Regions from separate parts of the Labrenzia sp. THAF187b genome, predicted to be linked through region 2. Evidence: predicted binding sites of a transcription regulator. Region 2 holds the regulator's gene; each other region holds the start of a gene.
What was found. The regulator PhoB, encoded in region 2, activates phosphate uptake and scavenging genes when phosphate is short. The targets are predictions, from matches to a motif close to TGTCATNNANCTGTCAT.

Region 1: a site for PhoB is predicted at 3,018-3,034, ahead of FIV03_RS07755 (DUF2794 domain-containing protein). Genes of this name have one in related genera too.
Region 3: a site for PhoB is predicted at 5,567-5,583, ahead of FIV03_RS06525 (NAD-glutamate dehydrogenase). Genes of this name have one in related genera too.
Region 4: a site for PhoB is predicted at 5,554-5,570, ahead of FIV03_RS08640 (esterase-like activity of phytase family protein). Genes of this name have one in related genera too.

Annotation. Positions count from the first base shown of each region.
Region 1 covers NZ_CP045344.1:1,685,057-1,692,383, forward strand. Annotated here, with positions in the region: gene dctP (TRAP transporter substrate-binding protein DctP) at 82-1,113, opposite strand; gene FIV03_RS07750 (PLP-dependent aminotransferase family protein) at 1,241-2,638, shown strand; gene FIV03_RS07755 (DUF2794 domain-containing protein) at 3,103-3,492, shown strand; gene FIV03_RS07760 (Bax inhibitor-1/YccA family protein) at 3,808-4,590, opposite strand; gene FIV03_RS07765 (hypothetical protein) at 4,773-5,546, opposite strand; gene FIV03_RS07770 (ABC transporter permease) at 5,875-7,327, opposite strand, start outside.
Region 2 covers NZ_CP045344.1:5,987,215-5,994,541, forward strand. Annotated here, with positions in the region: gene FIV03_RS27460 (alpha/beta family hydrolase) at 1-334, shown strand, start outside; gene FIV03_RS27465 (Hsp33 family molecular chaperone) at 452-1,438, opposite strand; gene argF (ornithine carbamoyltransferase) at 1,449-2,378, opposite strand; gene FIV03_RS27475 (aspartate aminotransferase family protein) at 2,378-3,574, opposite strand; gene FIV03_RS27480 (GcrA family cell cycle regulator) at 4,015-4,551, shown strand; gene FIV03_RS27485 (DUF1330 domain-containing protein) at 4,714-5,010, opposite strand; gene phoB (phosphate regulon transcriptional regulator PhoB) at 5,190-5,888, opposite strand; gene phoU (phosphate signaling complex protein PhoU) at 5,969-6,664, opposite strand; gene pstB (phosphate ABC transporter ATP-binding protein PstB) at 6,696-7,327, opposite strand, start outside.
Region 3 covers NZ_CP045344.1:1,412,530-1,419,856, reverse strand. Annotated here, with positions in the region: gene FIV03_RS06555 (response regulator transcription factor) at 1-656, shown strand, start outside; gene FIV03_RS06550 (cyclic nucleotide-binding domain-containing protein) at 682-1,188, shown strand; gene FIV03_RS06545 (protein-methionine-sulfoxide reductase heme-binding subunit MsrQ) at 1,579-2,445, opposite strand; gene leuD (3-isopropylmalate dehydratase small subunit) at 3,254-3,859, opposite strand; gene argC (N-acetyl-gamma-glutamyl-phosphate reductase) at 3,899-4,849, opposite strand; gene FIV03_RS06530 (peroxidase-related enzyme) at 4,989-5,555, opposite strand; gene FIV03_RS06525 (NAD-glutamate dehydrogenase) at 5,663-7,327, shown strand, end outside.
Region 4 covers NZ_CP045344.1:1,874,672-1,881,998, reverse strand. Annotated here, with positions in the region: gene leuB (3-isopropylmalate dehydrogenase) at 1-373, shown strand, start outside; gene FIV03_RS08670 (hypothetical protein) at 454-873, shown strand; gene FIV03_RS08665 (VOC family protein) at 887-1,282, shown strand; gene FIV03_RS08660 (YqaA family protein) at 1,331-1,762, opposite strand; gene FIV03_RS08655 (MarR family transcriptional regulator) at 1,759-2,208, opposite strand; gene FIV03_RS08650 (antibiotic biosynthesis monooxygenase family protein) at 2,278-2,676, shown strand; gene FIV03_RS08645 (cytochrome b/b6 domain-containing protein) at 2,673-3,167, shown strand; gene FIV03_RS08640 (esterase-like activity of phytase family protein) at 3,256-5,475, opposite strand; gene FIV03_RS08635 (multidrug effflux MFS transporter) at 5,703-6,902, shown strand; gene FIV03_RS08630 (arsenate reductase ArsC) at 6,938-7,327, opposite strand, start outside.

The DNA of each region.
Region 1 (7,327 bases), 1.8 Mb from region 2:
AGCTGAGCATTTGCCGATCGAAAGGACGACCGGACGGCAGACGGCAGGGAGGTGCCGTCTACCGTCCGGTGGGAGGAAGGGTCAGATCAGCCCGAGGGCTGTCATGAACTCAATCTGGCTCGCGAGCACGCGATTCGCCAGATCGTCTTCCTTGGTAGCCTTTTTCCAGGACTCGACAGCCTTGGACCGGTTGGCCGCGACATCGGCCGGGTCGAGCTGGATGATCTCGACGCCTTGTTCGCCGTATTTCTTCAGGACGTCGACATTCTGCACCATGATGTGCTGGCGCAGCGATCCGGAGATCTCCCGAGCCGCAACGGCAAGCGCCGCCTTGTAGTCGTCCGGCAGGGCGTCATAGGCGCCCTGGTTGGCGACATAGCTGGTGGCGGTGGTCGGCTGGTGCACGCCCGGCAGGATGATGAACTTGGCGACTTCGCCAAGGCCTGCTTCGTAGTTGGCGGTGAGATCGCCGCGGTCGGCAAAATCGATCAGGCCTTTTTCAAGCGCCGTATAGACTTCCGCCGTCGGCAGCGGGGTCACGGAAACGCCCTGGTCGGCCATGACCGCGGAAGCGAGCCCGACAAAGCGGCCCTTCTTGCCGGCCATGTCGGCGATGGTTTCCATCTTGACGGTCGAGTGGATCGGCTCTTCGCCATAGACGGTGGGGGCAATGTAGAAGAGGCCGGCCTTTGCATAGGCTTCGCGGGCGAGATCCAGACCGCCCTTTTCGTAGAACCAGGCTTCATACTGGTCGGACTCGGGGAAGCCGAACGGGATGGTGGACGTGAAGGCAAATGCCGGGATCTTGCCGGCTTCGTAGCCGTCGAAGGTCTTCATCAGCTGGAATGCACCGGCGCGAACGGCATCGAATGCCTGGTTGGCAGGCACGAGCTGGCCGGCGGAGAACAGTGTGATCTTGAAATTGCCGTCGGTCAGTTCGCTGACGCGCTCGACAAACTTCTTCTCGAATTCGAAAGGTGTGGTGCCGGCGTCCCAGAGAGCCTGCATGCGCCACTCAACCGCATCCTGTGCCTTGGCCGCAATCGGTGCTGCGAGGGCGGTGCCGCCAACGGCTGCACCTGCAAGAAGGCTGCGTCTACTTACTTTGGTCATTTTTCCCTCCCAAGGAAATTGCCATTTGCTGGCGTAATGGGGCAAACTGTCATAAAAATGATTGGGACAATCAAGGGACAGTTGTCGGATTTATGGGCAGCACTGTCCCAGTAAATTTTGAGGGACAATGAGGGTTACGGGTAGCGGGCGGAAACTGTCTCGCGTCGATCAGATCGTCGAGAAAGTCGCGCTGATGCTGGAGGCAGGGGCGTACAAGACGTTTGAGCGGTTGCCTTCCATTCGTCAGGCCGCGCGGGAGAACGGCGTTTCGAAAAACACGATGGCGGAAGCTTACGACCGGCTGGTCGCCCGAGGGCTACTGGAAGCGCGGGCCGGCTCCGGATACTACATGTCACAGGTCGGACCAGCTTCCAAGACCCCGCCTGCGCCACATGTCACGGCCGCGGTCGACGGCATGTCGTTGCTGCGGGAGCAGCTGGAACAGCATTATGAAGTGCGTCCGGGAGACGGACGCCCGCCGCCGTCGTGGATGGAGGGGGCGGAGCTGCGCCGCCATTTCGCCAACGCCAAGACGCCCTTTCCCGAAGCGATCGAATTCGGCTACGGCAGTTCGTGGGGATATGGTCCGCTGAGGGACCGGCTGCGGATGCAGTTGCTGGAGCGGTCGATCCCGGCCGATCCGCAAGGGCTTCTTTTGACCCATGGCGTCAACCATGGCCTGGATCTGATCATCCGGCATCTGACGGAGCCTGGTGATACGGTTTTTGTCGATGAGCCGGGCTATTATCCGCTCTTTTCCAAGCTGACCTTCGCCAAGGTGCAGATTGTCGGTATCCGGCGGGACAGGGACGGTCCGGACCTGGAAGACCTGACCGCCAAACTCGCTCTTTACCGGCCGAAGATGTTTGTCACCCAGTCCCACGGCCACAATCCGACCGGCGGTTCCCTGTCCCCTTCGCGGTCATTCGGGTTGATGCAGCTTGCCGAGCGCTGGGGATTTCTCCTGGTTGAAAACGATGCGCTTGCCGACATTCTTCCGGCCACGTTGCCAAGGCTGGCGGCGCTGGACCAGCTGGAGCGGGTGCTTTATCTCGGCACCTTTTCCAAGACACTGTCGGCCAGTCTCAGATGCGGCTACGTGGCTGGAAATCCGGACATCATCCGCCAGCTTGCCGATATCAAGATGCTGACGGTGGTCAATTCATCCGACCACGTCGAACGCTTCGTGTTCAATCTGATGCAGGCCGGCCATTATCTGAGACATCTGCGGCGTCTCAGGAGCCGGGTGGAAGATGCCTACAAGGCATCCTTCGGGACACTGGAGGCGATCGGGTTGTCTGTGCGGGAGTGCTCCATTCCCGGGTTCTATCTCTGGGTGGAGTTTCCCGATGATGTGGATGAACGGGAACTGTGCGCTGCTGCCAGCAAGCAAAGCATCTTCATTGCACCGGGCGCCGTCTTCTATCCGAACCGGGAGACCCGGCAGAAGCCGGCAATGCGGGTCAATGTGGCCTATGGAACGGATGCGCGGTTCCTGTCGTTCCTCAGGGATTTTCTGAAGTAGTTTGAAAGCAGAGGAACAGGCAGGTCCACAAATGAAAAGGGCCGGCATAATGCCGGCCCTTCAGTTGCCCTGATGTTTGACTCACTAAATCTGGTTGGCCAGTAAAAACCCCGGGGGGCTGGGGGGCTAATGCATTCCGCGGCTTCTACGGGCCATACCCATCAGGGTATGATCTTAATATGGGTGTCTAAAATGGCTGGCCAAGGGCTGGAATGCGGCAAAATCAAGGAAATTTATGCATTCTTTCTTGGCAAAGTGCCGTTGCGTTCGTTTTTGCACTTCTTCCCGTAAAACTTATTGGCAAAATTACTCTGGTTTCGGACCTCTGTCAGTCAATATGACGTTGCGGGCTTGCCAGAATGGCTAAAGAAGACGCATCATGACAGCCAGGTGACAGGCGTCTCCCGACGATTCTCTTGTCGGTTACCTGTCAGCAGCGAAACCGCGAACGGAATGGAGGCGGAATGAGCGAAGCCGACGACAGCGCGTTTCAGCGTGGTGCGGGTGCAAGCCCGTCGCCACAACATCAACCGGCTCCCCCTCCCAAACCCATTGTTGCATTCAACAGGCGCGAACTCGATGTCATTCTGAGGCTCTACGGGCGCATGGTCGCCGACGGCGAGTGGCGGGACTATGCCATCGACCTCCTGAAGGACCGGGCAATCTTCTCCGTGTTTCGCAGATCTTCCGAAATGCCGCTTTACAGGATCGAGAAGGACCCGAAGCTGGCCCGCCGCCAGGGCGCTTATTCGGTCGTGGCGACCGGGGGCATGATCCTGAAGCGTGGCCACGATCTGGCGCAGGTGCTGAGGGTTCTGGAGAAGAAAAAACATCTTCGGGTGGTCGACGCCTGACCAGGTATCCGGTCAGTCTGCTGATGGCCGGGTGAGGTTCATTTCCCCTGCGCTGATCCGCTCACGTGCATTTCCTTGAAGGTGGCGTCAATGACCGGCTAATGCTGGTCGGTTACCTTCTGGCCGAGGACCAGACGATTGGTTCGGCCAAGTCTGGCAGCGCAGTGTTCTGCCGCTTCATTCCATTGATTTGCGCAAGGCTTGCGTTGACGCCCATTGGCGCAAGTGTCGGCGTGCGATGTGTCGGACAGTCGTGCGGTCACAAAAAAGCCCGGCACAAGGCCGGGCTTTTCCGTTTGTTCAGTTTGGCTGCGCTTAGTCGCGGTTGCCGAACAGCTGCAGCAGCATGATGAACAGGTTGATGAAGTCGAGGTACAGACGCAGCGCGCCCATGACGGACTTCTTCGTAGCGACTTCACCGCTGTCGCCTTCGTAGTACATTTCCTTGATCTGCTGGGTGTCGTAGGCGGTCAGGCCGGCGAACACCAGAACACCGATCACGGAGATGGCGAACTGCAGGGCGGAAGATGCCATGAAGATGTTGACCAGCGACGCGATCACGATACCGATCAGGCCGATGAACAGGAACGAGCCCCAGCCGGAGAGGTCCTTCTTCGTGGTGTAGCCGAACAGGCTCAGCGCGCCGAAGGTACCGGCGGTGATGAAGAAGACCTGAGCGATCGAGCCCGGGGTGTAAACCAGGAAGATCGAGGACAGGGAGATACCCATTACGGATGCGTAGACCAGGAAAAGGGTCCGCGCTGCGCCGGCACTCATGGACTGAATGCGGAAGGACAGCCAGAACACCATTCCGAGCGGTGCGAGCATGACAACCCATTTCAGCGGGCTGCCGTAGATGGCAACACCCAGCTGTGTGAGCATGCGGCCGTTGCCAAGGCTGGCGACAGCGGAGTTCGGATCGGTGGTCGTTGCAAGCATGACCGTTGCCAGCGCAAGAAAGCCGGTCAGCGCAAGGCCGATGGTCATGTAGTTATAGACGCCCAGCATGTAGGAGCGCAGGCCCTGATCGATGCCGGCCTCGGCGCGTGCGCCGGCGACGGTATACGCGCCTTGAGATTGACGGTCATAGGTCGACATGGTCGTATGAATCCCCTTCTAGATAGACGTGCGCATGCAATCGCGCATGCAACACAACTCCCTCAACATATGGGAAAAGCCTATCCCGAGCACAAGTCGAATTCGATGAAAAATTCGTAATCTTTGCGCTCAGGACAGATTATTTGAACCTATCCTTAAAAACAGGCTCAGATTCAGTCGTATTATTTCATGGCTTTCAGTCGGGATTCGATCTGCCGGTCGCAGGTGCCGCCGGGGTTGCGAACGATTTCTTCCGACGCGAAATCGAGGATTTCCTTTTCCGGATCCTGCATCTGCTCGACGGTCACACCGGGCTTGAACCACTGCAGAACCGCATAGTCGCCGCCGGCATCGGTGAGGAAAGCGATCGGCTTGCCGTTTTCGGTGATGCCCATGCGGCCGACGCGGACTTCCGCGATCGATACCTTGCGCGCTTCGCCGTCGATGGTCAGCCGGTTTTTCGACACGTTCAGTTTCTTCAGCCTGGAGCCTTCAGTGCCGACCCAGTTACCGTAGAAGCGCTTGCCTTTTTTCTCGACGGAAAGGCAGGAATTCTCGAAATTCGGGATGGAAAGACGGACGGCGGAAACCTCGATCGGGTCCTCGCCCTTGGGCGCCAGCGTGTATTTCATCGCATTGTCGCCGGTGCGGTACACCCGGATACCGACCGGCGTGTAGCCGGAATCGTTCATCGAACGGGTGAAGAAATCGAACTGGTTGGCGTCGTTGGTGCCGGCCCGGCGATAGAGCCAGCGCTTCGGCAAACCGTTTTCGAAGACCAGCCAGTCACTGACGACGAGGCCGCGCGGGCCTTCCGGCGTGTTCAACTGCCAGACCCCGGTATGAAACGGGCTTTCCGCCGACGCGGCAGGGGCGAATGCCATGGCGGCAACTGCGGACAGGGCTGCAGCCCCGGCAATGGTCTTCAAACGAATTTTCGGGAGAAACTTGAACATGGAATGGCCCCTTCTTAACAAACTGCCCGGACCTGAACCGGATAGCCAAGATCAATTCAGTATGCAAGTTGTGTGGAGCTGAAGTTTGTCGCGATTTGGTTGTATTTCAGGATTTTTTCCTGAACGAAGTTTGCCAAGAGCTGTGGACGCCGGATCGAAATAGATCAGCGCACGGCAAGAATTCGTTCGATCTTGTTTTCGGAAGTCTACCGGTCTGCCGGAAATAGCCTTGCTGATCAAAGGAGGCTCGACCGAAGCCGGCAAACGTCCTTTGATCAGTTTATCCTGTGCGCACGTTCGCCGCTACAGCAGCTGACCGCTCTTTGCGCTAGAGGTTTCGCAGGACAGGTGCGGGCTTTTCACCCAGCACTCGCCATGTGCCGACGAGGCCGAAACCCACCGTCAGCACCAGCGCGATCAGCGCGGCACCTGCTGCGGTTACCGGCATCATCACGAACGATCCGTCCATGATCTGCGTTATCACGTACCAGGCGGCGACCCCTCCGGCCAGCAAAGCGAACACCGCCGTTGCAAGGCCCAGAATGGCGTATTCAAGTGCATAGGCGAAGATCAGGCGGGCCCGTGTCGCACCGATGGTTTTCAGAATGACCGCATCGTAGATCCGGCTGCGATGACCGGCGGCAAGTGCACCTGCCAGAACCAGAACGCTGGCGATCAGCGTGATCGAGCTTGCGCCGCGGATGGCCCAGGCAAGCTGTGCCACCAGATCGTTGACCTGAGAGATCGCGTCCTTCACCCGGATTGCCGTCACTGTCGGAAAGGCGTTCGAGACAGTTTTCAATAAGGCAAGTTCCGTCTCTTCCGGCACATCGTCGTCCCAGCCAAGGGTCATCAGATGGGCATGCGGGGCACCGGCAAAAGTGTTCGGCGAAAACACCATTACGAAATTGATCGCAAGGGACTGCCATTCCACCGTACGTGTGTTGGCAATTTCCGCCGTGATTTCCCGGCCGAGCACGTTGACCGTGATCCGGTCACCGATCTTGAGGCCGAGATCGGTGGCGGCCTCCTCATCGAAGGACACCAGAGGAATGCCGGTGTAATCCTCCGGCCACCAGGAGCCTTCTTCCAGCTTCGAGTTCTTGGGCAGGCTTGCGTCATAGGTAATGCCGCGGTCACCGCGCAGCACCCAGCCGGAGCCTTCCTGGGCAGGGACGAACTTGTCGGCCGCAATACCGTTCAGCGAGACAATGCGGCCGCGCAGCATCGGGACGCTTTGCAGGTTGGCGTCGGATGCTTCAGCATTCAGCAAGGCCTCGAAGGCATCGCGTTCATGGCTCTGGATATCGATGAAGAAGAAGCTTGGAGCCTTGTCGGCAATGGTTGCGGTCAACTCGCGCCGCAGGTTTCCGTCGATGAGGGCAAGCGCCACCAGCAGCGACAGGCCAAGTCCCAGCGACAGCACGACTGACGGGGTCAGCGCTCCGGGGCGGTGAATGTTTGCAATCGCCAGCCTGAGCTCGGTCGAGCGGACACTGGGCAGGCGCCTGGCTATGGCCATGATCCCGCGTGCGACCAGCACCAGCAAAACGAACGCACCGGCGGACGCGGCGATGTAGGTGCCGGCCATGCGCTGGTCGTGGGCAAGCAGAATGGCGATGGCGGCAAGGGCAAGCACTGTTGCCGCGGTGGCAAACAGATAGCGTTTGCGCGGCAGCTTGGCGCCGCCGGTCACGATATCCCGGAAAAGGGCCGTCGGCGGTACGTCATGAGCCCGCCCCAACGGCCAGATTGCAAAGGCGAGAGCGGTCAGGAGGCCG
Region 2 (7,327 bases):
GCTGGCGGGCGGCGGCTCGTTGCCTGGTCGCGCCAAGGGCGTTGCCTGTTTCGGCTACCCTTTCCACCCGACCGGCAAGGCCGATGCCGAGTGGCGGCTCCAGCCGCTGCAGGACGCCAAACGGCCGGTTCTGGTGCTCCAGGGCGACCGGGATCCGTTCGGCTCGAAGGCGGAACTCGATGAAGTCGCCCTGCCCGCTCACGTCAGCCTGACCTATCTGGAAGATGGCAACCATGACTTCGGCCCGCGCGGCAAGTCGCCGGCGACACTCGACGGCAACATCAAGCTGGCAGCCGAAGCAGTCAGGGCATTCGTGGATCGGCTCACGAGTTAGGACCCACTACGTGCCCGGACAAGCGCAGCGCAAGTCCAGGGCTTACGCGCAAGGCAGCAAGGAAAAAAGCCCGGACCGTTTCCGATCCGGGCTTTTTGAATTTCACGACAGGCCGGCTTACTGGCCGGGCTTGCCGTCGAATTCGTAGCTGGTGCAGCAGAACTCGCAGGTGACGATGATCTTGCCGTCGACAGTCATGTGGTCGACGTCGTCGTCGCTGAACCCGGCGAGAACATTCTCGATCTTCTCGCGAGAGCAGCTGCACTTGTCGACCAGCGGCTGCGGCTCGAAAAGGCGGACGCCGCGTTCGTGAAACAGGCGGAAGAGCAGCATTTCCACGCTGACTTCCGGATCTGTCAGTTCGACATCCTTGACCGTCTCGACAAGTACCTTGGCTTCCACCCAGGCATCGTCCTCGTCAATCTCGTGCGGGCTCGTGCCTTCCGGGGCATTGCCCGGGTCGATGTCAGCCTGGCGCATGCGTTCCGGCGCTTCCGGCAGGAACTGGATCAGGATCCCGCCGGCTGTCCAGGTTTTCACGTGACCCTCGCCTTCCTGGCGGGTGAACAGTTCACCGACACCAAGACGAACTTCTGTCGGGATCTGCTCGGATCGCTCGAAGTACCGGCGTGCGACTTCTTCCAGCGACACACCATCCAGCTCCACCAGTCCCTGGTAGCGCTGCATGTGCATTCCCTGGTCGATGGTCATCGCCAGATGTCCGTGGCCGAGAAGGGCCTCCTGCGTCGCCTTGCCGTCAGCCATCAGCGCCGCGACTTCTGCAGCATTGAAGGTTGCGCAGGCGCGGATTGCGTCGGGTGACTTGAAGTCGACGACCAGCATGGACACCGGCCCCTTCGTCTGCGTCTGCAGCGTGAAGCGACCGTCGAATTTCAGCGACGTGCCCAAGAGGCTGGTCAGAACGATCGCTTCCGCCAGCAGGCGCGAGACCGGTTCCGGATAGGCATGCCGGTCCAGAATTTTTTCCAGGACAGGACCAAGCGCGACCGCCCGGCCGCGCACATCGAGCCCTTCCACGGCAAAGGGCCGGACAGCGTCCAGCCCTGCAGGCGTAATGCCCAGTTCATCAAGATTAAGTGCCACTTGGCTTGCCTTATGCTGCGCCGAAGCACCAGGCCAGAATGCCCTTTTGGGCATGGAGCCGGTTTTCGGCTTCGTCAAACACAACGGAGTTGGGACCGTCCATGACGTCCGAGGTGACTTCCTCACCCCGGTGGGCCGGCAGGCAATGCATGAACAGGGCGTCCTGGTTTGCCTCAGCCATCAGGCGCTTGTTGACCTGATAGGCGCTGAGGAGATTGTGACGCGATTCCGCATCATCATCACCCATGGACACCCAGCAGTCGGTCACGACACAGTCGGTCCCCTTGACTGCCTCATATGGGTCCGTCGTGACCTGAATGGAACCACCCTTGGCACGAGCAGTTTCAATCAGGTCCATCGGCGGCGCCAGTTCGCCCGGCGTCGCGATGCGCAATTCGAAATCGAAGCGCGGCGCGGCATGAATCCAGGAGGCGAGCACGTTGTTGCTGTCACCGGTCCAGGCAACGCTCTTGCCCTTGATCGAACCGCGATGCTCTTCAAAGGTCAACAGATCCGCCATGATCTGACAGGGATGCGAGAGCTTGGTCAGGCCGTTGATCACCGGCACTGTCGCATTTTCGGCAAGTTCACGCAGGTCGTTGTGATCGAGGATGCGGATCATGATCGCGTCGACGAAGCGTGACAGAACCCGCGCCGTATCGGCGATTGTCTCGCCGCGGCCGAGCTGCATTTCCGCACCGGTCAGCATCAAGGTCTCGCCGCCAAGCTCACGCATGCCGACATCGAAGGAAATGCGCGTACGGGTGGACGGCTGTTCGAAAATCATGGCGAGCACCTTGCCCGCCAGAGGACCCTGGCCGCGATGCACGCCGTTACGGCTCGACTTGATCTTCCGGCTGGTGTCCAGGATGGCGCGCAGTTCTTCGCCTTCGAAGTCCGTCAGATCCAGAAAGTTCCGGTAGGTTCCGTTTGCGGTCATCAGGCCGCTCCTTCCGCCAATTTCGCTTCCACGGCGACAGCAGCCTGTTCCAGGCGCTCGACAGCAATGGAAATTTCCTCTTCGCTCATGGTCAGCGGCGGCATGATGCGCACCACGTTATCGCCGGCAGGAACTGCCAGCAGACCGGCTTCACGGGCTGCAAGCACATAATCTGCTACCGGCACCACGCATTTCAGACCGAGCATCAGGCCGTTGCCGCGCACTTCCGCCAGAACGTCCGGATGGCTATCCACCAGTCCGGCCAGCTTCTGCTTGAAGCTGAGCCCCTTCTGACGGACACCTTCCAGGAACCCGTCTTCCAGAACGACGTCCAGAACGGCATTGCCGACTGCCATGGCCAGCGGATTGCCGCCAAAGGTGGTGCCGTGGGTCCCGGGTGACAGCGCCGCTGCCGTTTCTGCCGTTGCAAGACATGCGCCCATCGGGAACCCGCCGCCGATACCCTTGGCGATTGCCATCAGGTCCGGTTCCACGCCCGCCCACTGGTGAGCGAACAGCTTGCCGGTCCGTCCGACACCGGTCTGGATCTCGTCGAAGATCAGCAGAATGCCGTTGTCATCACAGATCTTGCGCAGCGCACGCAGGAAATCGGCCGGAATTTCGCGGATCCCGCCCTCGCCCTGCACGGGCTCGATCGCGATTGCGGCCGTTTGCGGACCGATGGCATCTTTCAGCGCATCCAGGTCTCCTGCCGGCACCTGATCGAAACCGGGAGCCTTCGGGCCGAAGCCCTCAAGATATTTCGCCTGGCCGCCAGCCGCGATGGTCGCGATGGTCCGGCCATGGAAAGCGCCTTCGAAGGTCACGATGTGGAACCGCTCGGGGTTGCCGTTGTCATAATGATAACGGCGCGCGCATTTGATGGCAGCTTCCATCGCTTCCGCGCCGGAATTCACGAACAGCACCTTGTCGGCAAAGGTTTCCGCGCACAGGCGCTGCGCCAGCCGTTCGCCATCCGGGATCTGGTGCAGGTTGGAGGTATGCCACAGCTTGGCTGCCTGATCCTGCAATGCCTTGACCAGATGCGGATGGGCATGACCGAGTGCGTTGACCGCGATGCCGGAACCGCAATCGAGGAATCGTCGGCCATCGGTGGTAACCAGCCAGACGCCTTCCCCATGATCGAAAGAAAGGTTCGATCTTGCGTAATTTCCGAATAGTGCAGTCGCGGACATAACCTCGTTTGTCTCCTTTAAACGCCCCTGCTGTCCCTGCGTCGCCCCGACGCCGAGCCGTCACCTTGAAAAGATGCCGAAGGGCCAAAACGCAACGTGCCGCCCCGATGAGGCGGCACGCAGCGGCTTTCTTATACACTGCCGGTACCATGCACTGTCAATGGAAATGGCGCACAAGACATTTCATGTGCCGCAGAGGGCGGATTTCATAAAATTCTCAATGACCTCGCCATAATTGGGGAAAAGTCGTTTCATCCCCAACTGGTTTGGGTCGAGTGGTTGCCTGACAAATTAACGTTATTGTAACCTCTCAGCAATCAGACACGAGATCTCGTGAGGCAAATCACCAAGAGGCACTAGATCTGCCAGCATTAAGCGTGCTTGCGCATGCTTAACACGGGGTTAATGGCCGCAGGACGGTCAAACTAAAGGGTGCGGCAATGAGTTGGACAAACGAACGAGTTGAGCTTCTCAAAAAGCTTTGGGGCGACGGCTTGAGCGCAAGCCAGATCGCAGGCGAACTGGGTGGTGTTACCCGTAACGCCGTGATCGGCAAGGTGCACCGCCTTGGCCTGTCCGGCCGCGCCAAGTCCACCTCTTCAAGCGCCAAGCCGCGCCGGCCGCGCACCGCAGCTCCTGCCACGGGTGCAGCGCCGAAGAAACCGACGACGTCACATCCGCAGTCGATCGGCGCAACGGCCCTGAAAGCAGACATCTCGCCTGCACCAGTGGTGGCTGCCAAGCCGCGCGTGGAGCCGATTGCAGAACTTGTTCCGATCTCGCAGCGGGCAACGATCCTGACGCTGACCGAGCGGACCTGCAAATGGCCGATTGGCGACCCGGCAACCGACGACTTCTACTTCTGCGGCCGCCAGTCCGATGCCGGCGTCCCCTACTGCGCTCATCACTGCAAGATCGCGTATCAGCCGGTCGCCGACCGCCGCCGCGACCGCAAGACGATGGCTCAGGCAGGCTGATAGCCTCGCACCGAACCAATTCATGAGAAAGCCCGCCATCTGGCGGGCTTTTTTCGTTCCTTGAACACACTTTCGATCGCCAATGACTGGTCGCAAACCCGCTTTCGGAATCTCGCAGGAAGTGTGACTTTCTCTCGCGCTCCCGAGGCTAACGGCATCCGGTTATTCGACTAGTCTATCGACCAGGATCGCGTTCAACCTGGAACCGGAGCGCCGCAGCTTCGCAAGATCTTGAAATTCCGCAGAAGTCCAGAAATCGTTAGCGCTTTCCCGGTCAGGGAACTCGAGGATAAAAGCTGCATCCGGGATCAACAGATCCCCTTCAAGACCGCTGGGATTGCCACCACGGACAAGGAACCGCCCTCCATGTGCCGCAACCAGGTCTGGAATTCTTGCAAAGTACTCCGCCATCCAGTCGCGATTTTGAATTTGCATCTGGCCGATCACAAACGCTGTCATGAGTTCACTTTCAAAACGGGCTGATCTCCACCCCGAAGCTAGCCAATCAACAACAACGGTACAACCGCGCCGCCTGGCATGCTGGTTCCCGGAGGTGTTTCCTCCGTGATGAAAAACTTGAGGGCAAGACAAAAAAGCCCGCCAATGGCGGGCTTCATTCAGGGCGTTGGCCGGTGAAATCAGCCGACTGCCGTGAACTGGTCATTAAAGGCGTATCCGGCACCACGGACGGTACGGATAGGATCCTTCGCCTTGCCCTTGTTCAGAGCCTTGCGCAAGCGACCGACGTGAACATCGACAGTGCGTTCGTCCACGTAGACATCGTGACCCCAGACCCCATCCAGCAGTTGTTCGCGGGAGAAGACACGGCCAGGCGATGTCATCAGGAATTCCAGCAGGCGGAATTCCGTCGGCCCCAGGTGTATTTCCTTGGTGTTGCGGCGAACACGGTGCGTTTCGCGATCCAGTTCGATATCGCCCGACCGCAACATGCTGGACACCACTTCCGGGCTTGCCCGGCGCAGGATGGCGCGCACGCGGGCCATCAATTCCGGTACCGAGAAAGGCTTGACCACGTAGTCGTCGGCACCGGTCGACAGGCCGCGGATGCGCTCTGCTTCCTCACCGCGTGCCGTCAGCATGATGACCGGCAGGCGCTCGGTGTCTTCGCGCGCCCGCAGGCGGCGGCACAGTTCAATTCCGGACAGTCCCGGCAGCATCCAGTCGAGCAGCAACAGATCCGGCAGGCTTTCCCGCAGGCGGATTTCCGCCTCATCACCCCGGACACAGGACTCGACCGAGTACCCTTCCGCTTCCAAATTGTATCTCAATAGAAGGCTGAGCGGTTCTTCGTCTTCAACGATGAGCACCTTCGGCATACATCTCGCTCCAATTACCGCAACCGGCGCCGAAGCGCCGGCCGTTAAGATCTTCTGCAAATCCGACGATTACCAGCAGGTCAGACCGCGCCTGTTTCGTCGACCTTTGCCCGGTCTTCCGGCAAACGCTCGCCAGTGACCATGTAGTAGACGTTCTCGGCGATGTTCGTCGCGTGATCGCCGATGCGCTCGATGTTCTTTGCGCAGAACAAGAGATGGACGCACTGGGTAATGACCCGCGGGTCTTCCATCATGTAGGTCAGGAGTTCACGGAAGATCGACGTGTAGATCGCATCGACCTCGGCATCGGCTTCCTGAACCCGGCGGGCGGCTTCCGCATCCTTCCGGGCGTAGGCATCCAGCACCTGCTTGAGCTGCGAAAGAGCGAGTTCCGTCATGTGCTCCACACCGATCGCGAGCTTCTTGGACTGCAAGTCGCTGTCGATGGCGATGACGCGCTTGGCAACGTTCTTTGCAAGATCGCCAACACGCTCCAGGTCATTGGCAATGCGCGTTGCAGCGGTGATTTCACGCAGGTCCTGCCCCATAGGCTGGCGGCGGACGATCAGCTCGATCAGCTTGACTTCAAGTTCGTTGTAAAGGCTGTCCAGCCGGACATCGCCCTTGATCGTCGCCTTGGCAAGCTCCAGATCCTGCGACACCAGCGCGGACACCGCATCGGCGAAAGCCTTTTCGGCAATACCACCCATTTCGGCAACCTTGCCGGCCATGGCCGTCAGTTCGTCATCGTAAGCCGAGACTGTATGTTCAGACATCCTGTGTCCCCTTCAGAAACCTAAAAAATGCTTAGCCGAAGCGGCCCGTAATATAGTCCTGCGTACGCTTGTCCTTCGGATTGGTAAAGATGTCCTCCGTCAGACCTTCCTCCACCAAAATACCCAGGTGGAAGAACGCGGTACGCTGAGACACACGGGCAGCCTGCTGCATCGAGTGGGTCACGATCACGATGGTGAAGTTTTCCCGCAGTTCGTCGATCAGCTCTTCCACCTTCGCGGTCGCGATGGGGTCGAGTGCCGAGCACGGTTCGTCCATCAGGATCACTTCCGGGCTGACGGCAATCGCGCGGGCAATGCACAGACGCTGCTGCTGACCGCCCGACATGCCGGTGCCCGGCTCGTCCAGACGGTTTTTGACTTCTTCCCAAAGTCCGGCCTTCTGCAGGCTGGAGGCAACGATCTCATCAAGCTCGGACTTGCTGCGGGCCAGTCCATGGATCCGCGGACCGTACGCAATGTTGTCGTAGATCGACTTGGGAAACGGGTTCGGCTTCTGGAACACCATGCCGACCTTGGCACGCAGCTGTACGGGATCGACCTTGGGATCGTAGATGTCCTCACCGTCGATCTTGATCGACCCTTCCACACGGCAGATGTCGATGGTGTCGTTCATACGGTTGATCGTCCGCAGGAACGTTGACT
Region 3 (7,327 bases), 1.5 Mb from region 2:
ATGATGATACCGAACTGCGCGAAGCGCTGGTGGAGCAGCTGTCGCTCTACGATGAATTTGAGACGATCCAGGCGGATTCGGCCACGTCCGGCATCGCAATGGCCAAGGAAGAGCACGTCGACCTGCTGCTGATGGACGTCGGCCTGCCGGACATAGACGGGCGCGAAGCGGTCAAACTGCTGCGCAAGGGCGGTTTCAAGGCACCGATCATCATGCTGACCGGTCATGACGGCGACAGCGACACGATCCTGGGGCTTGAGGCCGGTGCCAACGACTATGTCACCAAGCCGTTCAAGTTCGCCGTGCTTCTGGCCCGTGTCCGGGCACATTTGCGCCAGCACGAACAGAGCGAAGACGCCACCTTCGCCATCGGCCGCTATTCGTTCCGGCCCGCCGCCAAGGTGATGCAGGACGACAGCGGCTCCAAGGTTCGCCTGACGGAAAAAGAAACCTCCATCCTGAAATTCCTCTACCGTGCCGGCGAAAAGCCCGTGACCCGCGACGTGCTGCTGCACGAGGTCTGGGGCTACAATTCCGGCGTGACCACCCACACGCTGGAAACCCACATCTACCGCCTCAGACAGAAAATCGAGCGTGACCCGTCCAATGCGGAGCTTCTTGTCACAGAAGCCGGTGGATATAAGCTTGTGCCGTAACCGGTAATCGGCGTATTTCTTGGGCATGAGCCTTGCCCAAGACATTGCGATTCTCAAACAAATCCCGATGCTTTCGGACTTTCAGGACGATCAGCTGCGTCTGCTCGCCTTCAGCGCCGAAAGCATGGATTACAACCGCGGCCAGCGCCTGTTCGATCAGGGCGACCGCGCCGATGGCGGTTTGGTAATCACCAGCGGCACGGTCAGCCTGCAGACGAGGACCACGGACGGCTTTGAGGAAATCGAGCGCGTCGGTCAGGGCACACTGCTGGGCGAGACGGCTCTTCTTGCGGAAAACAAGCGCCCTTGCCGGGCAGAAGCCGTTGACGGCGTGCGCATCATCCGCATTCGCCGCGCGCTCTTCAAACGCATGATCCAGGAATTCCCGGAACTTGCACAGCGCATGCTCGACCAGCGCGCCAACCAGTTCCGCCAGACGGTTTCAGCCCTGCGCCCCATCGGCGAAAAGATGGCCGAACTGGAGCAGATCAACGCCGAACGCCGCGTGCGCGACGACGAGAAACAGTCGTAGGGCGAAAGTCCCGACGCTGATTGTCTCGCAACTCAATCAGCGACAACTGAGCCTGGATCTTGGCGGATCTGTGTATTCCCCAGAGATAATCCTCACCTGTCGCAGCCAAGCTCATCAGAAGATAAGGGGATCGGCATGGATCCCATGGTCGAGCCATGGGATGACGGCAATGGGAAACCGGGAGACTCAGCCTACCCCCTCATGGGGTGGCTCACCAACCAGACCGGTTCCAATTCCTGAGCCCCCTCTTTCCGTCATTGCCGGGCCAGACCCGGCAATCCATGCCGTGACCTTTCCGCATGGAACCACCCGACCAGGATGGGGGCGCTCGACTTGGGTCCGAGGGCCAAGCCACGCCATGTCGGTTGTGAGTGAAGGTTCGGCGATACTTTACGCCCGTTTCAGCCCCAGCTTGGGGCCGAGCAATCCGCCGATCCATTGAACCATTGCCGCCACGCCAACCCCGAGCCCGATGATCCCGACCCAGATAGCCGGACGGATTGCAACGGAAAGGGCAAAGTTCGCCTGGAACACCCGGTCGGCAGGAATGCCGGTGGCAAGGGCGTACCAGGCAAATTCGATCCCGGCAGTCCCTGCAGCTGCCAGCAGCGCGCAAACCGCCAGAACCAGCGGGTTGGCAAGGCTGAAGCCTGCCTTGACCGCAAGTCTGTAGGTCATCAGCAGCACGAACAGGCCTGCCATCAAGGTGGCCTGCGTGACGTCCGACTTGGACTGCAGGAAGAAGTGGAACAGCATGAGACCGCCGATCGGATAGATCAGGGTGTGCAGCCGCTGCCAGTTCCGCCCGAGTTTGCGGATGGCGCTGTCGAAGGAGGTCGCACCCAGCACCGCCAGCCCGAACAGCGCGACAAAGCCGATGGTCAGATAGAAACGCAGAACGATTTCAGACACGACCTTGCTGAGGTTCCAGCTTTCCTGCGCAGCGTAAAGCCCCAGGTGCAAGAGCGCATAGGCAAGCACTGTCACACCCAGCATGCGCCTGACACCGACGATCCTGTTCCAGGAGAAGATCCTCCGGAGCGGGGTGACCGCCAGGGTCACAAGCAGGAAGCGCACCGTCCAGTCGCCACTGGCATGAAGCTCCATCTCGAAGGGCTCCGGCAGCACCGGTCCGAAGGCGAGGCTGTAGAAGATCTGCAACGCCGGAAGAAGCACGGCAATGAATGCAGCCAATCGCAGACCGGAAAGGTTGCCGCGTCGGTCGGTCCAGGGAGCGTATGGTGCCAGGGTCATCATATCCATACGTTCGGACTATCGCACGAAACGTTCAAGGACACTGAAAAGCTTTTCAAGCCTGCGTGAAGAAGATGAGAGGCGGTTATCCAGCTTTCCCTGTCCCGCTTCACCGGCAAGCTCCTTTCGGCGCCGCCCCTTTGTATTCAATCCGACAGGAACCCGTGATACCCAGATGATTTGTCATCCCGGTTTGACGCGTCAGCGGCAAGACCGGGATCCAGTACGCCGTGGGATCAGACTTCGAAAACCTTGCGAACCCAATGAATACTGGATCCCTGCCTTCGCAGGGATGACAAGGTTGATAGGCTTCAGGACAAGACGGCTGAATGCGGTTCCGCGATCATGCAGCGGCGGTTCAGTCGCAGGGGTGAAGAAGCGAACCAAGGCGGTGAGCGGCGCACCAGAAAACTCCATTTAGCCCATTTGTCGACCAAGTTTTCAGCACGGCCGGCTTGCATCCGGTCGGAGCAGGACATCCGATTTGGAACCACTCATTTCCACATTCTTTGTCATCCCGGTTTGTCGCGTCAGCGGCAAGACCGGGATCCTGTACGCCGTGGGATCAGACTTCGAAAACCTTGCGAACCCAACGAATACTGGATCCCTGCCTTCGCAGGGATGACAAGGTTGATGGGCTTCAGGACAACACGGCTGAATGCGGTTGTCGTGATCGAACTCTGGAGGATTGACCCTGTGAGTGGAGGATCAGGTCTTGGCGACAAGTCGCGCGCCTTGAAGAACCTGAGGCAACCAAAACAAAAAAGCCGGGTCGTGAGACCCGGCTTTTCAAAAGTCATTGCAGTCCGGCTCAGACCCAGGGACGGTCGTTGCCCATCTTGCTTTCAAAGGTGTCGATTTCACCGGCCTTCGCCATGGTCAGACCGATGTCGTCCAGGCCGTTGATCAGGCAATGCTTGCGGAAGCTGTCGATCTTGAAGGCGATGTCGCCGCTTTCAAGACCTTTGATTTCCTGGCTTTCCAGATCGATCGTCAGCGTGAAGTTGGCGCCGCGCTCTGCCGCATGCATCAGGGTTTCCAGCTCGTCTTCGGAAACCTGGATCGGCAGAATGCCGTTCTTGAAGCAGTTGTTGTAGAAGATGTCGGCGAACGAGGTGGAAATCACGCAGCGGATGCCGAAATCAAGCAGTGCCCAGGGCGCGTGCTCACGCGAGGACCCGCAGCCGAAGTTGTCGCCGGCGACCAGGATCTTGGCATCGCGGTAGGCGGCCTTGTTGAGAACGAAGTTCTCGTTCTCCGATCCGTCGTCGTTGGTGCGCATTTCGTGGAACAGCGCGGTGCCGAGGCCTGTGCGCTTGATCGTCTTCAGGAACTGCTTCGGAATGATCATGTCCGTGTCGATGTTCACGATCGGCAACGGCGCTGCGACACCGGTCAGGGTCTCAAATTTTTCCATTCTTCTTCTCTCCTGAAAGGCCTGAAAACGGATGCCCGCTTACGCGGCAAGGCTGGTTGTCTGATCGACACCGAGCATCAGATTGAGGTTCTGGACGGCAGCGCCGGACGCGCCCTTGCCCAGGTTGTCGTAGACGGCAACGATCGCAGCCTGCGCCCTGGCGTCATTTGCAAAGACGTGCAGTTGCAGCTTGTTGGTGTCGTTGAGCGCCTGCGGATTGAGGCTGTCGGATTTCTCGAGTGCTTCCAGCGGCGCGACCTCGACAAATCCGCCGGGTGCAGAAGCGAAATGATCGGCGATCGCCGCATGCAGCTGCTCGCCCGTCGGCACCTTGGCAAGGCCTGCCAGGTTCAACGGAACCACCGTCAGCATGCCCTTGTAGAAATCGCCAACGGTCGGAGTGAACAGTGGAGCTGCGTCGAGCAGGCCATATTCCGTCATTTCCGGAAGGTGCTTGTGATTGAACCCGAGCGCATAGGGCGCAAACGAATTTGCGCTGGTTCCGGCAGCTTCGTAATCGGCAATCATGCCCTTGCCACCACCGGAATACCCGGAGATGCCGAAATAGGTCAGGTTGAAGTCCGCCGGCATCAGCTCTGCGGTGATCAGCGGACGAACCGCAGCGATCAGGCCCTGCGGCCAGCAGCCCGGATTGGCGACGCGCATGGCCGCGGCGATGATGTCGGCCTGGTCGAGGTCCATTTCGGCAAAGCCGTAGGCCCAGCCCTCGGCAACCCGGTGGGCGCTGGAGGCGTCAATCACACGGGTGGTGTCGTTCTCGATCAGGGCAACGCTTTCCTTTGCCGCCGCATCCGGCAGGCAAAGAATGGCAATATCGGCCTTGTTGAGGTAGTCGGCCCGGGCTGCCGGATCCTTCCGGCTTTCGTCCGGAATGGAGATCAGCTCAAGGTCGCGGCGCATGGCAAGGCGCTCGCGGATCTGCAGACCCGTCGTACCGGCTTCACCATCAATAAACACGCGCGCAACCATCGCCCGTTCCTCTCCCTCTCATGATCGCCGCCAGTTTCGAACCCCAGGGCCCGAAAGCCGTCAGGCAGATCGGTGCAAAATCGCAAGCGTCATACACCCAATCGCGCGGCTTGTCACCGCCGCGCGACGCTCCGTTATCTCAACGGGCCCTTGAGTGATACTCATCATTCGGGCGCATGTCGGACGCCGCAGCCACCCTGTTGGACATGTTGAAGAAGCCCGTTACCGAGGCGATGTCCCAGATGTCGCGATCCGTAAACCCGACATCGCGCAGGGCTTGCCGGTCGCTTTCCACGATTTCCGCCGGCTTCTCCGTCAACTTGACGGCGAAGTCGAGCATCGCCCGCTGCTTAGGTGAAAGGTCCGCAACGCGGTAGTTCATCACCATCAGTTCCCCCAGTACGGGGTCCCCGGAAAGCTCGCGCACCGCAGCACCATGAGCCGTCAGGCAATAAAAACAGCGGTTGACCGCTGATACCGCAACGGCAATCATCTCTCTCTCGAGCTTGGAGAGTGTACACTCGCCCAGCATGAGGTCGTTGTACATGTCGGTGAAGGCGCGCAGCTTCGTTTCGTCGAACGCATATGCCTTGAGGACGTTGGGAACGAGACCCAGCTTCTCCTGGCACAAGTCGAAATAAGCCTGTGTCTTTTCACTCAATGTTACATTTGAATCGATTTGCAAGGCCGTGACTTTACTTGACAATTTGCTCCTCCCGTCATGAAACCGTTTATGTCGCTGAAATATGAACTTAAGTCTTAGAACGAGCCAGCGACAGAGCCAAACCATACGATCGCCTAAGGGGATGGAAAATGCCGGACAAACACGACGTCGAGAAACTCAAACTCATCGACGCGGTCCAAGCAACCTTGAATCAGGAAGATCCGGCTCTCGCCGAGTTTTCCCGCGCCTTTTATGACCGGGGCGCAGCGGAAGACCTCGTGGCCTACACCGCGGAAGAGCTGACCGGCTTTGCCCGGGACGCCTGGCAGGATTTCCAGAACCACGAACTCGGCACGCATCGTGTCAGCATCGCCGATCCGGCGTTCAAGGCCCAGGGCAGCAAGGTCAAGGGCGTCTCGGTGATCGAGATCGTCAACGACAACATGCCCTTCCTGGTCGATTCCGTCATGGACGAGCTGCAGGAAAGCAAGATCGAAGTGCATCTGGTTCTGCACCCGATCTTCATCGTGGAACGGGATGACAACGGCACACTGACAACCGCCACGGCTCGCAAGAAACCACCGAAGCGGACCGACCGGCAGGAAAGCCTCATCCATATCCACGTGACACGGATTGATTCGCCCGAAGCCCGCGCAGCCCTCAAGGCGCGGCTCGACAAGGTTCTGTCCGATGTCCGCTCCGTCGTGTCGGACTTCAAGCCGATGCAGGAACGCCTGGCGGAGGCCATCGACACCTACAAGACCACGCAAATCCCCGGCAGCAGCGACGAGCTGTGGGAGGCAATCCACTTCCTGGAGTGGATGGAGAACGACAACTTCATTTTCCTCGGCATGCGCGAATACATGTTCGAAGGCGGTGTCGAGGAGGGCGAGCTTTCCCCCCATGAGGGCACGGGCCTCGGCCTCTTGTCCGACCCGGATGTGCGCGTTCTCCGCCGCGGCACGGAGTTCGTGCAGATCACGCCGGAAATTCGCGAGTTCCTGAAGAAACCCGAACCGCTGATCATCGCCAAGGCCAACGTGAAGAGCACCGTGCACCGGCGCGTGCACATGGATTACGTCGGCGCCAAGCTTTATGACGACGAAGGCAACATGAACGGCGAGCTGCGCATCGTCGGCCTGTTCGCCTCGACCGCCTATACCGAACCGACCAGCACCATCCCGTTCCTGCGCCGCAAGGTTGCCAGCGTTCTGGCCCGCGCCGGCTACGGGTCTGAAAGCCATTCCGGCCGTGCCCTCCGCAACGTTCTGGAAGCTTTCCCGCGTGACGAGCTGTTCCAGATCGAACGGGAGCGCCTGTTCGACTTTTCCATCGCCATCCTGCAGCTGGACGAGCGCCCGCGCATTCGCGTGCTGTCCCGCCCGGACAAGTTCGACCGCTATGTCTCCATTCTGGTCTTCGTCCCGCGTGATCGCTATTCCACCGAAGTTCGCCTGAACGTCGGCACCTATCTGGCCTCGGTCTATGAAGGACGCGTGTCGGCCTGGTACGTTACCTATCCAGAAGGTCCGCTTGCGCGGGTTCACTACATCATCGGCCGCGATCGCGGGGAAACGCCGACGCCTCAGCAGGAAGAGCTGGAGGCCGCCGTTGCCGACATGGTGCGCACCTGGTCCGACAGTGTGCGCGATGCGCTCAAGGACGAATTCGCGCCCTCACAGGCCCGCAAGCTGGCCGATCGCTACGCGCTTTCGTTTCATGGTGGCTACAAGGAAGTCTACAACGCCCAGTCCGCGGTGTTCGACATCGTCAAGCTGGAAACCCTGTCCGACAAGAACGACACCACCATCACG
Region 4 (7,327 bases), 2.0 Mb from region 2:
CTTTGGCGACATGCTGTCCGACGTTGCCGCCATGCTGACCGGTTCGCTCGGCATGCTCCCGTCCGCATCCCTCGGCGCACCGGATGGTGTTACCGGCAAGCGCAAGGCGCTTTACGAGCCCGTCCACGGCTCGGCTCCGGACATTGCCGGCACGGGCGCTGCCAACCCGATCGCCATGATTGCCAGCTTCGGCATGGCGCTGCGTTACTCCTTCGAGGAAGTTGCAGCCGCCGACAAACTGGACAAGGCCATCGCCAACGCTCTCGACAAGGGCCTGCGGACGAAAGATATCGCAGCGCCTGGCCAGGCCACCGTTTCCACCGTGGAAATGGGCGACGCCATCATTGCCGAACTGGACGCCTTGAGCGCCTGACAGGCAATCGCCATTTGCAAGCAGAGCCGTCACCGGTTATCCCGGTGGCGGCTTTCCCTTTTCAAGACACCGCTGGTCCCATGATCGAAGACAAACTCGCCCCCTTTCTCGGCACCTGGATCCTCGACACGGAGGAAAGCGACTTCGAACAAGGCGAGCCGCCACGCAGCGCCACGCTCAAGATCGATGAGAACTTCGGCGTCGCCGTCTTCACGATGAACCAGGTGGCCTCCGACGGCGAAGTCACCAACGACACTTTCGAGGCAATGCCGGACGGCCCGGAAGTGCGTCTTGGCAAAAGCGGCCTGGTCGACGCCATGCGTCTCGTGTTCCAGGGAGATCGCAACCTCATTTCGGAAGCCCGCCGCGGAGGGTTGACGATCATGAAAGCCGACCGGGAACTGTCTGACGACGGCAGAACGCTGACCGTGACCCAAACCGTCCACCTGGTCGACGTTGCAAGCTACACGAACGTGTCCGTCTACCGGCGCGCGCAGTAGGAAACGGCCTGCCATGAAACAGATGATTGGAGCGATCGCCCTCATCGTGCCGGATTATGACCAGGGCATCGACTTTTATGTCGGCAAGCTTGGCTTCGACCTGGTCGAAGACACCCACCTTGGCGGCGGCAAGCGCTGGGTACTGGTCGCGCCCAAGGGCAGCTCCGAGACACGTCTCCTGCTGGCGCAAGCCGACGGTGACGATCAGCACGCCGCCATCGGCAACCAGACCGGCGGCCGTGTGTTTCTGTTCCTGCACACCGACAACTTCGATCGCGATCATCAGGCGATGCTTTCGACGGGCGTCACCTTTCTGGAAACACCACGCCACGAGGCCTACGGCAAGGTTGCCGTCTTCCAGGACCCCTTCGGCAACAAGTGGGATCTGATCGAGCGTGCTGAGGGTTAAGCGTCACGCGCAGCGAAGGTTTCGCGTTCCCCCGGCTGATCTGCAGTCTCAGATAACCTGCAACGTGATCAACGCGACAGCGACATAGCGTGCTGTCTTTGCAATGGCGACCAGCAGGGTGAAACTCCAGAACGGCTCTTTCAGCACACCGGCTGCCAGTGTCAGGGGATCGCCGATGATCGGCGCCCAGCTGAGCAGCAGGCTCCAGCGTCCGTAGCGGTGATACCAGCCGGTTGCCTTGGCGAGCTTGTCAGGCTTGACCGGAAACCATGAAGCGGTCGACCAGGCGGTTGCTGCCCGACCAAGAACCCAGTTGACCATCGATCCGAGCGTGTTGCCAAGGCTTGCCGCCGCAACCAGCAGAACGACGGGTTCCGTTCCAAGCGCTATCAGGCCGGAAAGGCCAAGTTCGGATTGGGCGGGCAGCAGGGTGGCAGCCAGAAAGGATACGCCGAACAGGCCCAGCAAGCTGGCACTCATCGGGAACTGCCGGTCTGGGCTTTCTGCATGGCTGAAATGGCTCTGTGCATGAAATCCAGGAACTGCGCCTTTTCCTGTTCCGAAAACCCCTCCAGCGCTTCTCCGTTCTGGGCAATCGCAGACGCGATGGCTTCCTTTTCCAGCACCTTGGCCTTGTCGGTCAGGAAAATTTCCTGAACCCGGCCGTCTTCTTCACTCGCCCGGCGGGTGATCAAGCCGTCCCGTTCCATCCGGGCCAGGGTGTTTGCCAGCGTTGCCTGTTCGATATCAAGCAACTGCACGAGTTCCTTTTGCGTGCGTCCTTCCTTTGCCCAAAGGGCGACCAGCGCCGGAAATTGCCCCGGCGACAGGCCTAGCGGCCGGATGCGGCGATGGAGACCGGCGGCAAACAGCCGTGCCATGTGGTTTGCCAGATACCCGGCGGAGGAATCTTTTTCGAAGGTCATCCCTTGCATATACGATAGATAGCACCCTATATAAATAAACATAGCTTGCTATATAAATAGGAGTTCGAAATGACATCACTCTGGACACGTCGTGCCATTCATCTGGCAGCACTTTCCTTCCTGACCGCCAACCTGGGAGTCTCCGCCATGGCGAGTGAAATCAACACCAAGGCCCCGGTAACCCTGATCAATTCCTTTGAAGTTCCCGAAGACCGTCTTGCCGATGCAGTTCGCAGTTGGGAACAGGCGCGTGACTTCCTGAAAGAGCAGCCCGGCTACATCACCACGCGCCTGCACCAGTCCCTGTCTCCGCAGGCAAAGTTCCAGTTGGTCAACATCGCGCTTTGGGAAAGTCCAGATGCGTATCAGGCCGCCATCCGGAAACTCGGCAAAAGTGGCATCGTCGCGGAATTCAAGGGCATCAGCTTTCATGCCGCGCTCTACAACGTCATTCGGGAGGATGAATGATGGCGGTCTTGCCCGTAACCGGAAACAGGTTGCTGCACTGGACGATTGCCGCTCTTACCATCAGTGCCTTGGCTACCGGCTATGCCCTGACGAACAACGAACCGTTTTCGCCAAACCTTTTGAAAACCCATCTGGGACTTGGCTTGTCTGCGGGCCTGCTCGCTCTTGTTCGCACAATTTTTTGGCTGACAATGGGGTCCCCTCAGCCGGTGTTCGCCGTTCATTCCGGGTTGCAGCAAGCTATCGGCAAGGGCGTCCACGCCGCCTTGCGCCTCGTACCGCTTCTGCTTCTGGTCAGCGGTGTCGGCATGATCGTCATATCCGGTAGCCTGGAAATGATTGCGAATGGCACATTGCCGGGACTTGCGACTTTCGCCGGATTGCCACCGGCAGGCCTGCACCATGCCGCGGCGCTTTTGCTTGCAGCACTCACCGGACTGCACAGCCTTGCTGCCCTGTGGCACTGGCAAAGACGAAGTTTCACGGCTTGAGAATGGCAATGCAGAAAAGGAAAGGCCCGGCTGCGTAAAGCGGCCGGACCTTCGCTCAGGTCTTGGGAGGACCTTTGTCTGAAGTACCTTAGTTCAGGCGGCTTGCCGGGCCGAGGTTGATCAGCCGGGTTTCACCCGGTGCGTCGTCAACACCGTCATTGTCGGTGACCAGGATCAGGCGGCCATCGGCCGTGATCGTCAGGCCTTCCGGCTTGTCGAGAACCCAGCCCTTGCCTTCGGCCAGAGCCGGCAGGATATCCATGGCGTAATGCTTCTGGAGCACCGGGAGCTCGGATCCGTAGGCAGCCGGGGTCACACCGTCCAGGGAGATCGTGGTGATCTGCTTGATGGCTGCGTCTTCACCACCCTTGTTATCGCGCTCCAGGATGGCGAACTTGCCGTCGCCCATGGAGACGATTTCCGACAGGCCGACCCAGCCACCGGCTGCGCTCTTCGGCTTGTCGAGCGGATAGTGAACGAAGCCCCAGGACTTGTCGGCCGGGTTGTAGATGGCCAGCTTCACCATGCCCTTCGGGTCGTCTTTCCATTCACGCTGAACGGCCACGGCCACCAGCGTCTTGCCGTCCATTTCGAACTCGGCAACGCCTTCAAAGGAGAAACGTGCGGACTGGGCATTCAGCTCCTCCGGAAGCGTGATTTCTTCCTGAACCTGACCGTCGGTGCCGACCTTCAGCAGCAGGTGCTGCAGTTCCTTGTCCGGATTGCCTTCGGAAGCCAGCCAGAAGCCGCCATCCTTGGCAACGGAGATGCCTTCCAGGTCCAGTTTTGCCTGCTTGCCACCCTGAACGGTTGCATAGGCAACGATTTTTGCCGGCTTGGAAGAGATGTCCAGAGTGTAGATGCGGGCGTCGTCATAGAAGCTGTCGCTGACGGCGTAGAGCTTGTTGCCGTCTTCCGGGTCTGCAGCCAGTGCAGACAGTGCACCCCAGCCGATCGGCGCGCCTTTTTCCGGATCGGTTTCGGACACGACCATCGGGTAGGACGGAGCTTCCGCACCAAACTTGTAGAGGGAGACCTGCGCGCGAACGTTGTCTTCCGCACTGTCGACCTCGTTGGCAACCACAAACAGGTCACGGCTCGGGATCGCAAGTGAACCTTCCGGACCGACATGGGTCGGCAGGAACTGGACGAATTCCGGCTCGGCGCCGGTGTCCTTGTAGACAGCGACGAAGTTGCCGCGTTCGGAATTGACGAAGATCAGCTTTTCACCGCCGAATTCACCAACCGTCACACCTTCCGGCTCGGTGCCCTTCTTGGACGCGCGCTTGGCCGGATAGTGGCCGTTGGCCATGCCAAGGTGTTCCATCTGGTTACCACTGTCGAACAGGACCTCGCCCTTGGTGTTCCAGATGGTGAAGCCGCGCGAACCGCCTTCGTAGTCGCCTTCGTTGGCGGTCACGAAACGCTCGTCGTCGATCCAGGCAACCGCATCCGGCTCACGCTTGACGTTTTCGGTCGAACCGGAGGCATCGCTCATGCGCGCCTTGGAAACCGGAATGTTTTCAGCCGAAGCCGCACCGGCGGAGAAATGGCTGACAACTTCACCGGAGGCCAGATCGACCACGGCGATATGGTTGTTTTCCTGCAGCGTGACGACAACCTGGTTCTGGGAGTTGATCGAAACGAACTCCGGCTCCGGATCGGTCGGCGCGACTTCCGCAAGACCCGTCAGGTCAACGATGCGGACCGCGTCACAGTTGGTCGGCGTGCCGGTTTCGTCCAGATCGAAGATCGCGAGATGGCCGGCCGGCATTTGCGGGATCACGCCGTCGTTCAGATCTTCGTCGCGCTCGTTCTCGATGGCGATCGCAACGAACTTGCCGTCCGGAGAGATGGCAACGCTGTCCGGCTGACCCTTGGCGTCGCACTTCGCGGTGATACCAAGACCGTCGAGAGCGATCACGGCCAGATGGCCGGACGCATTGACGTAGTCTTCGGACGTGTTGACGCCCGCATAGGCGAATGTTTCGCCGACGGCGACCGAAGTCGGCTCACCACCAAGCGCGGTGCGGCCCATCGGCTGCAGGTTCAGCGGGTTGGCCGCATTGACGAAAACAATGGCTTCGCCCGGGCTGTCGGTGAAGACGAGCGTGCGGCCGTCCTTCGTGGCATAGATGATTTCGGCAACGGTTTCGGTGGCCTGATCCACGCCTTCCGGCAGGGTCTTGTAGACCGGGAATGTGTTGATACGCTCGAAATACTCTGCCTGTGCTGCCGACACGGCGCCAAGGCCGAACAGGACTGAAAGGCTGACACCTTTTAAAAAGCGCCCACGAAGGTCCGCCATTGCACTCGCTCCCACAAAATATCGGGTTGATGGTGCGCGCAAGCTAGTGGCCCTGATTACAATATCGGTGACAGTTGCATGAAGCTTTCATGACAACACCCAGCAAGCCTTGAATTTGCATTTCGAGCACTTACATCATATCAAGGCCGGGCGGTGATCACCGCCACCTCCATCTTCCAGACTTTCCCGCATTTGTGCCTCCGGCGCATTTTTCATCGGATTTTCCAATGCAGATCGGTTTTGTCCGCTCCGCCATTGTGCTGGGGCTTCTCGCTGCTGTCGGTCCATTTGCCATCGACCTCTATCTGCCCGCCATGCCGGAAATCGTGCAGGCGTTGCAGACGGACGACGCTGCGGTTCATATGACCTTCACGGTCTATTTCATCGCTTTCGGGCTAGCCCAGTTGATCTACGGTCCGTTGGCAGACCGGTTCGGACGCAAGCTGCCCGCCTTTCTGGGCCTGATCGTCTTCCTCATCGGATCGGTCATGTGCGCGACCGCGGTCGACGTTTCAGCCCTGACATTCGGCCGTTTCGTGCAGGCTCTTGGTGCCGGCGCGCCGATGGTCATCGTGCGGGCCGTAGTCCGCGACCTCCACACCGGACCAAAGGCGACCAGGCTGATGGCTTTGGTGATGCTGGTCTTCAGCGTTTCGCCGATGCTTGCACCGCTCGCCGGCAGCTTGATCATCCAGTTCGGCAGTTGGCGCCTGATCTTTGTGGCCCTGGGCGTTATTTCCCTTCTCGCCATGCTGCAAATGGCCTTTTTGCTGCCCGAAACGCTACCGGCCGAGCGCCGGGGCAAGATCGACCCGACAGCGATGCTGCGCAGCGCCATCTACCTGATGCGCGACAGCAGGTTCATGGGTCTGACGCTGATCGGCGGCTTCTCGCTGGCGAGTTTCTTCGTCTTCATCGCCGCCGCGCCGCTGGTCTACATGACCCAGTACCAGTTGACGCCGACAGCCTTCAGCCTTGTTTTCGCGCTGAACGCGATCGGCTTCTTTGCGTCTTCCCAGTTTGCCGCCTCGCTTGGAGAGCGCTTTGGCATGGGCAGAGTGGCATTGATGGCCGTCAGCGGATTTGCGGCAGCCAACGTCCTGCTGGTCATTCTTGTGTGGAGCGGCATCGACGACCTGCCGGTTCTGATGGCGCTCTTCTTCATCGGCAACTCCTGCCTCGGCCAGGTCATTGCTCCGGTGATGGTCATGGCGCTGGAAGAACATGGCGAACATGCCGGCATGGCCTCCTCCCTCGGCGGCACCTTCCAGATGGTCGCCGGTGGCGTGATGATCCTCGTCTGCAGCCCGTTCTTCGACCGGACAGCTTTGCCATTGGTCGGCGCGGTTGCCGCCTGTGCACTCATCGCCCTGGTCATCGCACTGCTGACCCTGCGCACGTCACGCGAGGGCCAGGCAGTCGCCTGACGCGACAACCTTGAAACAAGTCCGCCGGAGAAGCGTTACACGTGCTCTTCGGCGGACTGCCCGATCTGATCGAGTTTCTTCTGCAGGGACAGACGGTCGAGCGAAGACATCGGCAGGCTCACGAACACCGAGATCCGGTTGCTGAGCATCCGGAAGGCATCGTTGAATGCGACCGCCCGTTCGCTGTCACTTCCGACAACCGCTGCAGGGTCCGGCAGCCCCCAATGAGCGGACATCGGCTGCCCGGGCCAGACAGGGCAGGTTTCCTTGGCCGCATTGTCGCAAACGGTAAAGACGAAATCCATGACCGGGGCATCCGGCACAGCGAATTCGACCCAGTCCTTCGAGCGCAACCCATCCGTCTTGAAATTGAGCTTGCTGAGCAAGGCAAGTGCTTCCGGACGCACGGCGCCAGCCGGTTGTGA